DNA from 3 places in the Paenibacillus sp. Mc5Re-14 genome. Region 1 is predicted to be linked to each of the others. Evidence: predicted binding sites of a transcription regulator. Region 1 holds the regulator's gene; each other region holds the start of a gene.
What was found. The regulator LexA, encoded in region 1, represses DNA repair genes until DNA is damaged. The targets are predictions, from matches to a motif close to CGAACATATGTTCG.

Region 1 (3,285 bases):
ATATTTTTAGTTATCACGATTTCAACATGTATGGTGTTCGGAATGGCCTGTTCTATGTCTTTCTACGGTTTATTAACTTCAATTCTTAGTCATGCTATTAGTGATCATTCATTATTTGAAGCATATTTAGAAATTTTTATAAAGAACTTTGTTGTGGCCTATCCATTACAATTATTGGTTATGGGTCCAGCTGTTCGAGCCTTGTTTATAAAATTTATAAAGAAAAGTGGGCAAGCAGGACCAAAGCTGATACAAGTTTGAAGAAGCTATAACTGCGGGATTGGTAGTTTGGTGTTTGATTTAACACAAAAAAAGCAGGAAGAATTCTTCCTGCTTTTTGCTTGAAAATAATTATTAACGTCTGCGTTGTCTATCATTCACGCTAAACAGATTAACAGCCAGTGCGTTACCTCTTGCACGCGCAGTGGCTCTTTGATTGGAACGGATGTTTAATCTTCTTCTTCTCAATTCACGGTTGCTGTGTCTTCTGCTCATAATGTCACCTCCCTTCAAAGAAATGAAGGTACGGTTAAATCTTAATGATGTTTATGCTTACGCTTGGAAATTTTGATATTTAATGCGTTAGTTGCGAGTGCATTTCCGCTTCCTGTTTTAGCAGCTGCGGCTTGAAAGACTTTAACGACCAGATATCTGTTTTTCCCGATGCGATGCTTATACGTTTTAACTCTATTTCTGATCATCTGCATAACTCCTTTGCTTTAGGTCTGCTATATACATATGTCAATTGTGCTAGTAATGTATCAGCATAAATCTACTAAAGACAAAAAGAAGCTAGTACCTATGTTCCTAAATGTTTAACAAAAAAAGCTCATACTAGCCTGCGTTCGCCTTCCCAACTTTACGTTATAGGGGAAGGCTACAGTAGGTTCACATGAGTCAAATTTCCATTTATTTAGCTAATAAAAGTAAACAGTTCAAGATCAGAGGGGAACTATTTCGGATAATGGGGGGGATATAATAGTAGAGACAATATAGGTTGCTAAAAAGGAAAGAATAGTTGTGAGACACACATAGTAAACATAATAACAATATAAAACCGGCTCGCCTAGGCGGCCGGTTTTATATTCGTGGTAGTATAACGGGGAAGAAAGCACGATAAATCAGTGGAAGTCCCGGAAGAGTCCAACAACCTTGCCCAATATGCTGACGTGTGTCAGGCGAAGCGGTTCAAAGGCTGGATTTTCAGGTTGAAGCCGGATATGATCTTTTTCTTTGTAAAAGGTTTTAACTGTAGCCTCGTCTTCATCTGTCATAGCTACTACAATGTCTCCGTTATCAGCGGTCTGCTGCTGACGTACGATTACATAGTCTCCGTTAGCAATACCAGCTTCAATCATGCTTTCGCCTACAACAGATAACATGAATATTTTATCCTCACCAACAAAGTGTTGGGGAAGAGGAAAGTAATCTTCAATATTTTCTGTCGCCGTAATAGGAAGACCAGCGGTTACTTTGCCGACGACGGGAACACGACTAATGGAGTAATTAATCAAGTTGCTGTTATCCGATTCGTCTTGACCAAGTAATTCAATAGCCCGTGGTTTCGTAGGATCGCGGCGAATGAGTCCTTTTTTCTCCAAACGATCCAAATGACCGTGAACCGTAGAACTGGAGGCCAATCCGACTGCCTCGCCTATTTCGCGTACAGAAGGGGGGTATCCCTTTAGACGCACTTCATTGCGGATAAATTCAAGAATGGCCTGCTGGCGGCTCGAAATCTTAGACATACCGTATCAACCCCATTTAGTAACGTTTGGGAAAATTATAGCATAGAACCTCCGTTCGTACAAACATAAGTTCTAAATAATCCCTAAAAATATTTACGAACTTTTGTTCTGTTTTCTATTGAACAAAACAAACGTTCGTGTTATATTGTGAAAAACATAAGAACAAACGTTTGGAGGACGCGGCCAATTATGAAATATAGCACTTATCAAAGTATTTTCCCGATGAACTTAGAGAATTTACAGGAGACCCGAAAAGAGGGTAAGGTGCGTTTGTTACAGGTTATTACCAATACTCTTTTACTCAAGCTTCTTATTCTAGTAATTATCGTTTGGGTTGCAGGGGCAGGTGTACTTACGGTTTTCGCAGCACCTTCAGTTTCTAATAAAGAGGTGATTAAGCTGACCGTACAACCTGGAGATACGTTATGGAAGATTGCCGTGAATCATAAACCGGAACGAATGGATACACGGGTATATATTGAAGGAATTATGCGTATTAACGCTTTGGAGGATCGGGGAGTGCAGGCAGGTCAGGTGCTTAAGCTTCCACACTTCTGATCTATAAGACTATAGAGCTTGTCAAGGAGCGCAATGCGGGAGCCTTGACAAGCTCTTTTCTACATGTCAAAGTGTATTATATCTTTGCTTTTATGGAGGGGACACAATTTGGATATAGACAGCTTGGTACAGCGCATTAATGAATTAGCGCGCAAAGCAAAAGCCGAAGGATTGACAGAAGAGGAAACCACAGAGCGCGCCAACCTTCGGGAAATTTATTTAGGCAACATTCGCCGTAATTTTCGGCAGCAGCTTGAAACCATTGAATTTGTGGACGATGATACGTCGAAGGGAAATGGCGGGCTGAAGCATTAATGTCGCTAAAGCCTGCATCATTTGCCTTTGTTTTAGGTATCTTTCCTGGTATCTATATAGATCAGCTTTAAGGCAGTTGCTTTAATGTAATATTTATTGGGAAGGGAATTGAGAGATGGCCCGATCATTTGAAAGAAAAGTACGTAAAAACACAGCGCATTTAAATAAAACGCGCAAGAAACAAGGCATTCAAACCATTAACGGCGCAGGTTCAGCAATGGACATTTTCCGTGGCCGTAATATTACTGTGCCAATCATGCTGGCTGGTCTTGCTGTATTGTACATGCTTATGAGTTACTTTTTGACTAAGACCGGCATGCGGGGAATGGACTGGCTGGTATTTGGCTTGTACTTGATGCTGGCTGTAATCTTCTTCATTCGCCGTCCTTATTTAAAAGTGGGAAAAGATACCCTCTATATGTTAAAAGGTGGCAGAGAACGGCCGATGACGGCAGGGGACATGAAAGCCATCAAAATTGAAAAGGGTTACGTTACCGTTGAAAGAAAAGGGAAGGGCGGTAATTTTATTTTTACAAAATCACTGGGACGCTACGATACGGATGCCATCGCAGAGCGTCTTGAAAAGTTTGCACTATCCAATCAGATACAGGTAGATAAGAAATAACCGATTTAGCCTGTAGCTCTGTAAGTAAGGCCGTATGAT
Region 2 (3,285 bases), 4.8 Mb from region 1:
CAGACTGTAGTTGGCGATAACATGGATCGACTTCAGGAAGCGGTACGTCTTGCTCAGAAGCGTGCGGATATTATTTTGTTTTCTGGTGGGCTGGGGCCAACTCAGGACGATTTGACAAAAGATGCGATAGCGGCTGTACTGGGGCGAAAATTGCAGATAGATCGTCTTGCCATGGACAAGCTGGATCAGTTTTTCCGTAACCGTGGGGTAGAAATGACCGAGAATAACCGCCGCCAGGCGCTTTCTATTGAAGGAGCCACTCCGCTTGAAAATGAGACGGGTTTAGCTATAGGGGATGCCATTGCACAGGACGGTAAATTTTATGTGGTTTTGCCCGGACCGCCTAAGGAACTTAAACCTATGTTTGCAAATCATGCTAAACCATGGTTGCTTCAGCAGGCATTAAGCGGTGAGGAGATGCCGATTTATTCGAAAATGCTAAAATTCGCAGGGATCGGTGAGTCAGCTCTTGAAACGCGCTTGTTAGATCTGATCGAATCCCAGACGGACCCCACGATTGCTCCTTATGCCAAGGAAGGGGAAGTCACGATCCGTATATCCACCAAGGCGGCCAGTGAGAGTGAAGCTTTAATTAAGCTGACGGCTACGGAAGTACAAATTCAGCAGCGTCTTTCCGAATATATGTATGCAAGTGAGGATGTTACGCTGGAGAAGGTGATTGTAGATTTAATGGCCAAGCGCGGACTCACTGTGAGCGCAGCGGAAAGCTGTACAGGTGGTATGCTGATGGAACACATCACTTCTATACCTGGCAGTGCTGTTATGTTTCAAGGTGGCATCGTGTGTTATTCCAATGCAATGAAGATGAAATTGCTCAATGTGCCTTATGATTATTTGGAAGGGGATCATGCGCCAGGCGCAGTGAGTAAGGAAGTAGCCCTTGTGCTTGCAGAGCAGGCAAGAATGATTATGGACAGCGATTTCGGACTTTCTGTTACTGGTGTAGCTGGGCCCGGATATTCCGAGCGGAAGCCAGTCGGCCTGGTGTATATTGGTATTGCTGAGCGCGACAAGGAAACGGAAGTATATGAGCTGAATTTAAGCGGTAACCGTGAGACCATCCGTTTGCGATCCGTCAAAGCTATCCTGTACAGATTGTGGCGCCGATTGGTAGAGAACGAGAAACTCTCTTAATTATTGATGAGTTGTTTTAGATAGATATTCATGATATAATATTCTTATTCGGAAGAACCGTTGCAAAGCTTTTTGCCAGCGGTTCTTTTTTCGTTTTAAGAGAAAGGTATAATTATAGAAGAGAGCTGCGAGAAATAAAAAAACGAATGTATGTTCGAAAAAATGCTTGGCAAGCGTGTCAAAACAAGGTATTATTAAAGTACAAACAATGAAGGATGTGAGTTTATTGTCAGATCGTCGTGCTGCGCTGGATATGGCGCTCCGTCAAATAGAAAAGCAATTTGGTAAAGGTTCCATCATGAAGTTGGGTGAGTCTACCCACATGCAAGTGGAAACAATCCCCAGTGGTTCGATTGCTTTGGATATTGCGTTAGGAACGGGCGGCTTTCCAAGAGGCCGGATTATTGAAGTATATGGACCGGAATCATCCGGTAAAACGACAGTAGCTCTTCATGCTATCGCAGAGGTGCAAAAAACAGGCGGACAAGCCGCCTTTATCGATGCCGAGCATGCACTTGATCCGTCGTATGCGAGCAAGCTGGGTGTCAATATTGATGAGTTGTTACTATCGCAACCAGATACAGGTGAGCAGGCATTGGAGATTGCCGAAGCTCTTGTGCGTAGTGGGGCAGTGGACATTATCGTCGTTGACTCTGTAGCGGCACTTGTACCGAAGGCAGAGATTGAAGGCGAAATGGGAGATTCCCATGTCGGTCTTCAAGCGCGCTTGATGTCACAGGCATTGCGTAAGCTGTCTGGAGCCATTAATAAATCGAAAACCATTGCTATCTTTATCAACCAGCTCCGTGAAAAAGTAGGTGTTATGTTCGGTAACCCTGAAACTACACCGGGTGGACGTGCCTTGAAGTTTTACTCTACGGTACGTTTGGATGTTCGTCGTATCGAAAGCTTGAAAATGGGTAACGACATCGTGGGTAACCGTACACGTATTAAAGTCGTGAAGAATAAAGTCGCACCTCCTTTCCGTCAGGCTGAAGTGGATATTATGTACGGTGAGGGCATTTCCAAAGAAGGAAGCTTGATCGATATCGGTACGGAGCACGACATTGTCGACAAGAGCGGAGCATGGTATTCCTACGAAGGTGAGCGCCTTGGTCAGGGACGTGAGAATGCAAAGCAATTTTTGAAGGAAAATCCGAACATTGCTAGTACGATCGAGCAAAAAATCCGGGTGGCCAGTAATTTGATTACAACAATTGCTCCACCGACAGAAGAAGAGTTGGCGCAGGAGGCCAAGGAAGAACAGGAATTGCTGGAGCTTGAATAAAGCTTGCCCGAAACTTCGCTTCTGATCTGTCATGTGAACTGTAGCCTAGGGGTTATGGTACAGTCCGTTTAAATAGCATGATTCTGATGCCCTGCACAGTTGTGCAGGGTATTTTTGCATCAAATAAAGTCTGCTTTGTCAGCAGAATCTAACTTTTACGTAGCAGGTGATCGTAGGCTGCTTTCGTGAATTTCAAAGTGAGGGAAACATATTGCAGTTGGACGATAAAGATGAATACACTTCGGAAGAAAATAAACAGCAAGGGATTTCTCTTTTTCCAGATCATGAGGAATTGATGATTACTAGAGTGGAGCAGGGACAGGGACGCAAGCGTGGAAGATACATCATTCATTTTGGTCCATACTCACTGTCTGTATTGGAAGATGTAATGATCAAGTACAACATGTTCAAAGGAACGTCATTCGTCAAAAAAGAACTAGAAGATATCGTTCTGGCAGATGAAAAACAACAGGCTTATGTACATGCGCTGCGCTATTTGGGGCAAAAGCCTCGTACACGTCAGGAAATTGCCCAGCGTTTAGCGCAAAAGGAAGTGGATCAGGCTGTTATTGATGAGATACTGGTACGATTGCAAAGGGAGAAGCTTGTAGATGATGATTTATACGCGCGTCAGTGGGCAAGACAGCGTATAACAAGCCAACGTAAGGGTAAGATGTGGATCAGGCAAGAACTTCGTCAGAAGGGCATCTCTAAAGCTTCTATCGGGGAAGCATTAAGTGAGATCACCGACAATGAGGAGTGGGAGAGTGCATTGTCAGTTGGACGTAAGAAATGGAATCAGGTACGTGGTGATATAATGGATAAAAAAAGGAAAACATTCC
Region 3 (3,285 bases), 330 kb from region 1:
AGATTATTCAATGTTCTTCTCATTTATTTTCTACACTCTCATTATAAATTGGCACATTTTATACATTATATTCCTTTAGTAATATAAACATATATTTTTACTTTAATTATTGATTTATGGTATTATCCTTAAAGTAGCATTCTAAACGCATAGTGGTAGATATTGGTCTCTTCCTTATTCCTGAACTGTTTATTTATAATGCCCCCCGATTTTTAGGGATCTCTCCAGTGCCTGACCAGCGTGGGTCAAAGAGGACGCTCTTACGATAGCTGCGCTACCATAGCGTTCTTTAATTTTATCTGTTGCTTCTTCGAGGGAACGGATACGCTCATGATCCTCAAAGAAGGAAAGCTGATAAGTTTGGTTGTCAACCAGCCCACTTAATGTAACACCTAAGCGTCGTATCGGCATACCGTTCCAAAAATTATAAAATATTTTTTTTGCTTGGTTGTACACTTTATTCGTATTGTTAGTCGGATCTGGAAGCTTCATTTGCCTTGAAAATCCGGTAGGTGCTTCATATGGACTACAAGTACAACTGACAGTCACGACAGAGCCCATATACCCTTTACGGCGACTGTCTCGACAAACTTCTTCCGAGAGTTCAAGCAATATTGTGTCTACTTCATTTGGTTCCAAATAATCCTGGGGTAGGGTCATCATATGACTTATCGACTTTTGCGGGGAACTTAAGGTATGTGAAGTCACAGGACTCTCATCTAAGCCATTGGCAGTTTTCCACATGACCTCCGCCTGTATATCCGACTGTTTTCCAAAACGAGCACGAAATTTGGTCTTAAGCTCTGACAAAGACATTCTGGCAATATCGCCAATGGTTGTCATACCAAGCCGCTCAAAATGGGACGACATCCGCGAACCTACCCCAAACATTTTATTAACTGGCTGCGGCCAGAGTAGCTGCTCTACTTTTGTCTTGGGCAACGTGAATATACCGCTCTTATTTTTTTTAGCCCAAATGTCGGTTGCACTTTTGGCAAGAATCTTGTTGGAACTGATTCCTATTCGTACCCAAACCCCGGTTTGTAAAAGAACCTTTTTTTGAATTTCTCTTGCAACGCTTAAAGAGTCTCCAAAAATTTTAAAACTCCCCGAAATATCCAGAAACTGCTCATCGATACTAAACACCTCTACCAAGTCAGTGTATTCCTTGTATATATCCGTAATTGCTAAAGAGACATCAATATAATGCTTCATACGGGGACGAACGATCACAAGCTCAGGACACTTCTTAAGGGCTTCACCGAGCCGTTCTGCTGTAGACACCCCGAAACTTTTGGCCATAGGACATGCCGCTAAAATAATTCCAGATCTGCGTGCAGGATCGCCTGCTACCGCAAGCGGTTTATTTTTGTACTCTGGGTAAGAAGCTTTTTCTACACTCGCATAAAAACTCTGACAATCCGCTAAAAGAATTGTCCGCTCAGTTGTTTTAGTCATGCTGTATCCTCCAAAAAACCGATTACGTATATACGAACATACATTCTTAATTATTATAATACCAAACACTAGTTCTGTATTCAGGTAATTTATAGGGCTTGTATGATTTGCAAATGAAAAGATTGGGGAGTTTAAATTTTCTCCATAGGTAATGAAGTCAAAGAAACGTGCTCCTTATTGTCAAAAAACTAAAGAGGGACTATCTCCCATTGGAAATAGTCCCTTTGCCATATCGATTTAATTACTTGGATGGATAAAGACCTTTCAACACATCACGCATCTCTTGCTTGATATTGATATCCGGACGTTTTTCTTTGGCCAAGGCCTTAGCCTCTTCCACTGTGGAAGCGACACCCAGCTCAAGTAAGACTCCAGTTGCTACGGTTCCTGTACGATTCCGTCCGCCAGCACAATGGAAATACACGGTCTTACCGCTGTTCACTGCTTCTTTTACCGCCTGAATAGCGGCTTGTACTGAAGCCTCTTGCCCAGTCTCATGTTCCACAATCGGATAATGGTGACGTGTTACTTTCGCCGGAAATCCTTCTGCCACAGTACCGTTATCTCGCAGATCAAAAACATCCGTGATATCTTGCTCCCGAAGAACTTGAAGCAATGCACTTTCTCCGCCAATATATACTTTGTTATCAACAAGCGCGTGATAATTCACCTTAATCATTCTCCTTCTATCGAGTTCATAGCAGGAACTGCTATTCTCCGGTTTCTGCAAATTGTTTAATGCGTTCTCCTACCTGGTCACGAACCCGCTGAAAGACGCCCCGTTTCTCTTCTTCCGATCCTTCAGCTTTGGCCGGATCATCAAATCCCCAATGCTCACGGCAAACTTGTGGAGGAGTGATAGGGCATTTATCGGCCGCGTCCCCGCACAGCGTCACCACCAGATCGGCGCTGTTCAGCAAGACAGGATCAATAATATCCGAAGTTTGACCAGAAATATCGATACCTACTTCACTCATCGCTTGCACCGCTTTAGGATTAAGGCCGTGCGCCTCAATGCCTGCACTATATACGTTCCAATTGTCACCTAGATATTTCTTACCCCATCCTTCTGCCATTTGACTCCGGCAAGAGTTACCAGTACACAAAAAGTAAATTGTCTTTCTCTCCATGGGAAACGTCTCCTTTAATGTTCAATTATGAAATGACTAACCACAGATACAAGCCTAATAGCGTAATAAAAAGAGTAGGGATCGTTAAAACAATGCCTGTTTTAAAATAAGTTCCCCAAGATATTTTCACACCTTTAGAGCTAAGCACATGTAGCCATAGCAATGTGGCCAATGAACCAATCGGAGTTATTTTCGGACCCAAATCCGATCCAATTACATTAGCGTAAATCAGCGCTTCTTTGACCATTCCAGTCGTATGGGTGGCATTAATGGCAAGTGCATCAATCATGACCGTAGGCATGTTATTCATCAACGACGAGATAACCGCCGCGATAAAACCCATGCCCATGGTGCTTACAAACATACCTTGATCGGCAGCCGCTTGAATCACATGAGCCAGCAGATCCGTCAAACCGGCATTACGCAGACCATACACCACTACATACATGCCGATAGAGAAAAATACGATTGCCCATGGAGCACCCTTGATGACTTCTTTCAACGGTACCGCAGGACTTTTTCTCGCCAGCAGCAAGAAAAAGATGGCTATGATACCGGCTACGACTGAGACAGGAATACTAAAAAATTCGCATGCAAAGTAGCCAATCAACAGCACCACAAGAACAATCCAGGACATACGGAACATTTTTGGATCTTTAATCGCTTCTGTAGGTGCCATTAATTGTGCATCATCAAA

Region 2: a site for LexA is predicted at 1,299-1,312, ahead of recA (recombinase RecA). Genes of this name have one in related genera too.
Region 3: a site for LexA is predicted at 1,492-1,505, ahead of BN1546_RS21770 (DNA polymerase IV). Genes of this name have one in related genera too.

Annotation. Positions count from the first base shown of each region.
Region 1 is NZ_CVPD01000001.1:5,135,609-5,138,893, forward strand. Features, by position in the region: gene BN1546_RS23395 (DUF2798 domain-containing protein) at 1-261, shown strand, start outside; gene BN1546_RS27450 (hypothetical protein) at 355-495, opposite strand; gene BN1546_RS27455 (hypothetical protein) at 537-701, opposite strand; gene lexA (transcriptional repressor LexA) at 1,122-1,748, opposite strand; gene BN1546_RS23405 (LysM peptidoglycan-binding domain-containing protein) at 1,938-2,306, shown strand; gene BN1546_RS23410 (DUF896 domain-containing protein) at 2,415-2,621, shown strand; gene BN1546_RS23415 (hypothetical protein) at 2,737-3,246, shown strand.
Region 2 is NZ_CVPD01000001.1:307,246-310,530, reverse strand. Features, by position in the region: gene BN1546_RS01265 (competence/damage-inducible protein A) at 1-1,155, shown strand, start outside; gene recA (recombinase RecA) at 1,382-2,443, shown strand; gene BN1546_RS01255 (regulatory protein RecX) at 2,655-3,285, shown strand, end outside.
Region 3 is NZ_CVPD01000001.1:4,800,779-4,804,063, reverse strand. Features, by position in the region: gene BN1546_RS21770 (DNA polymerase IV) at 190-1,458, opposite strand; gene BN1546_RS21765 (protein-tyrosine phosphatase family protein) at 1,700-2,137, opposite strand; gene arsC (arsenate reductase (thioredoxin)) at 2,169-2,588, opposite strand; gene BN1546_RS21755 (arsenical efflux pump membrane protein ArsB) at 2,614-3,285, opposite strand, start outside.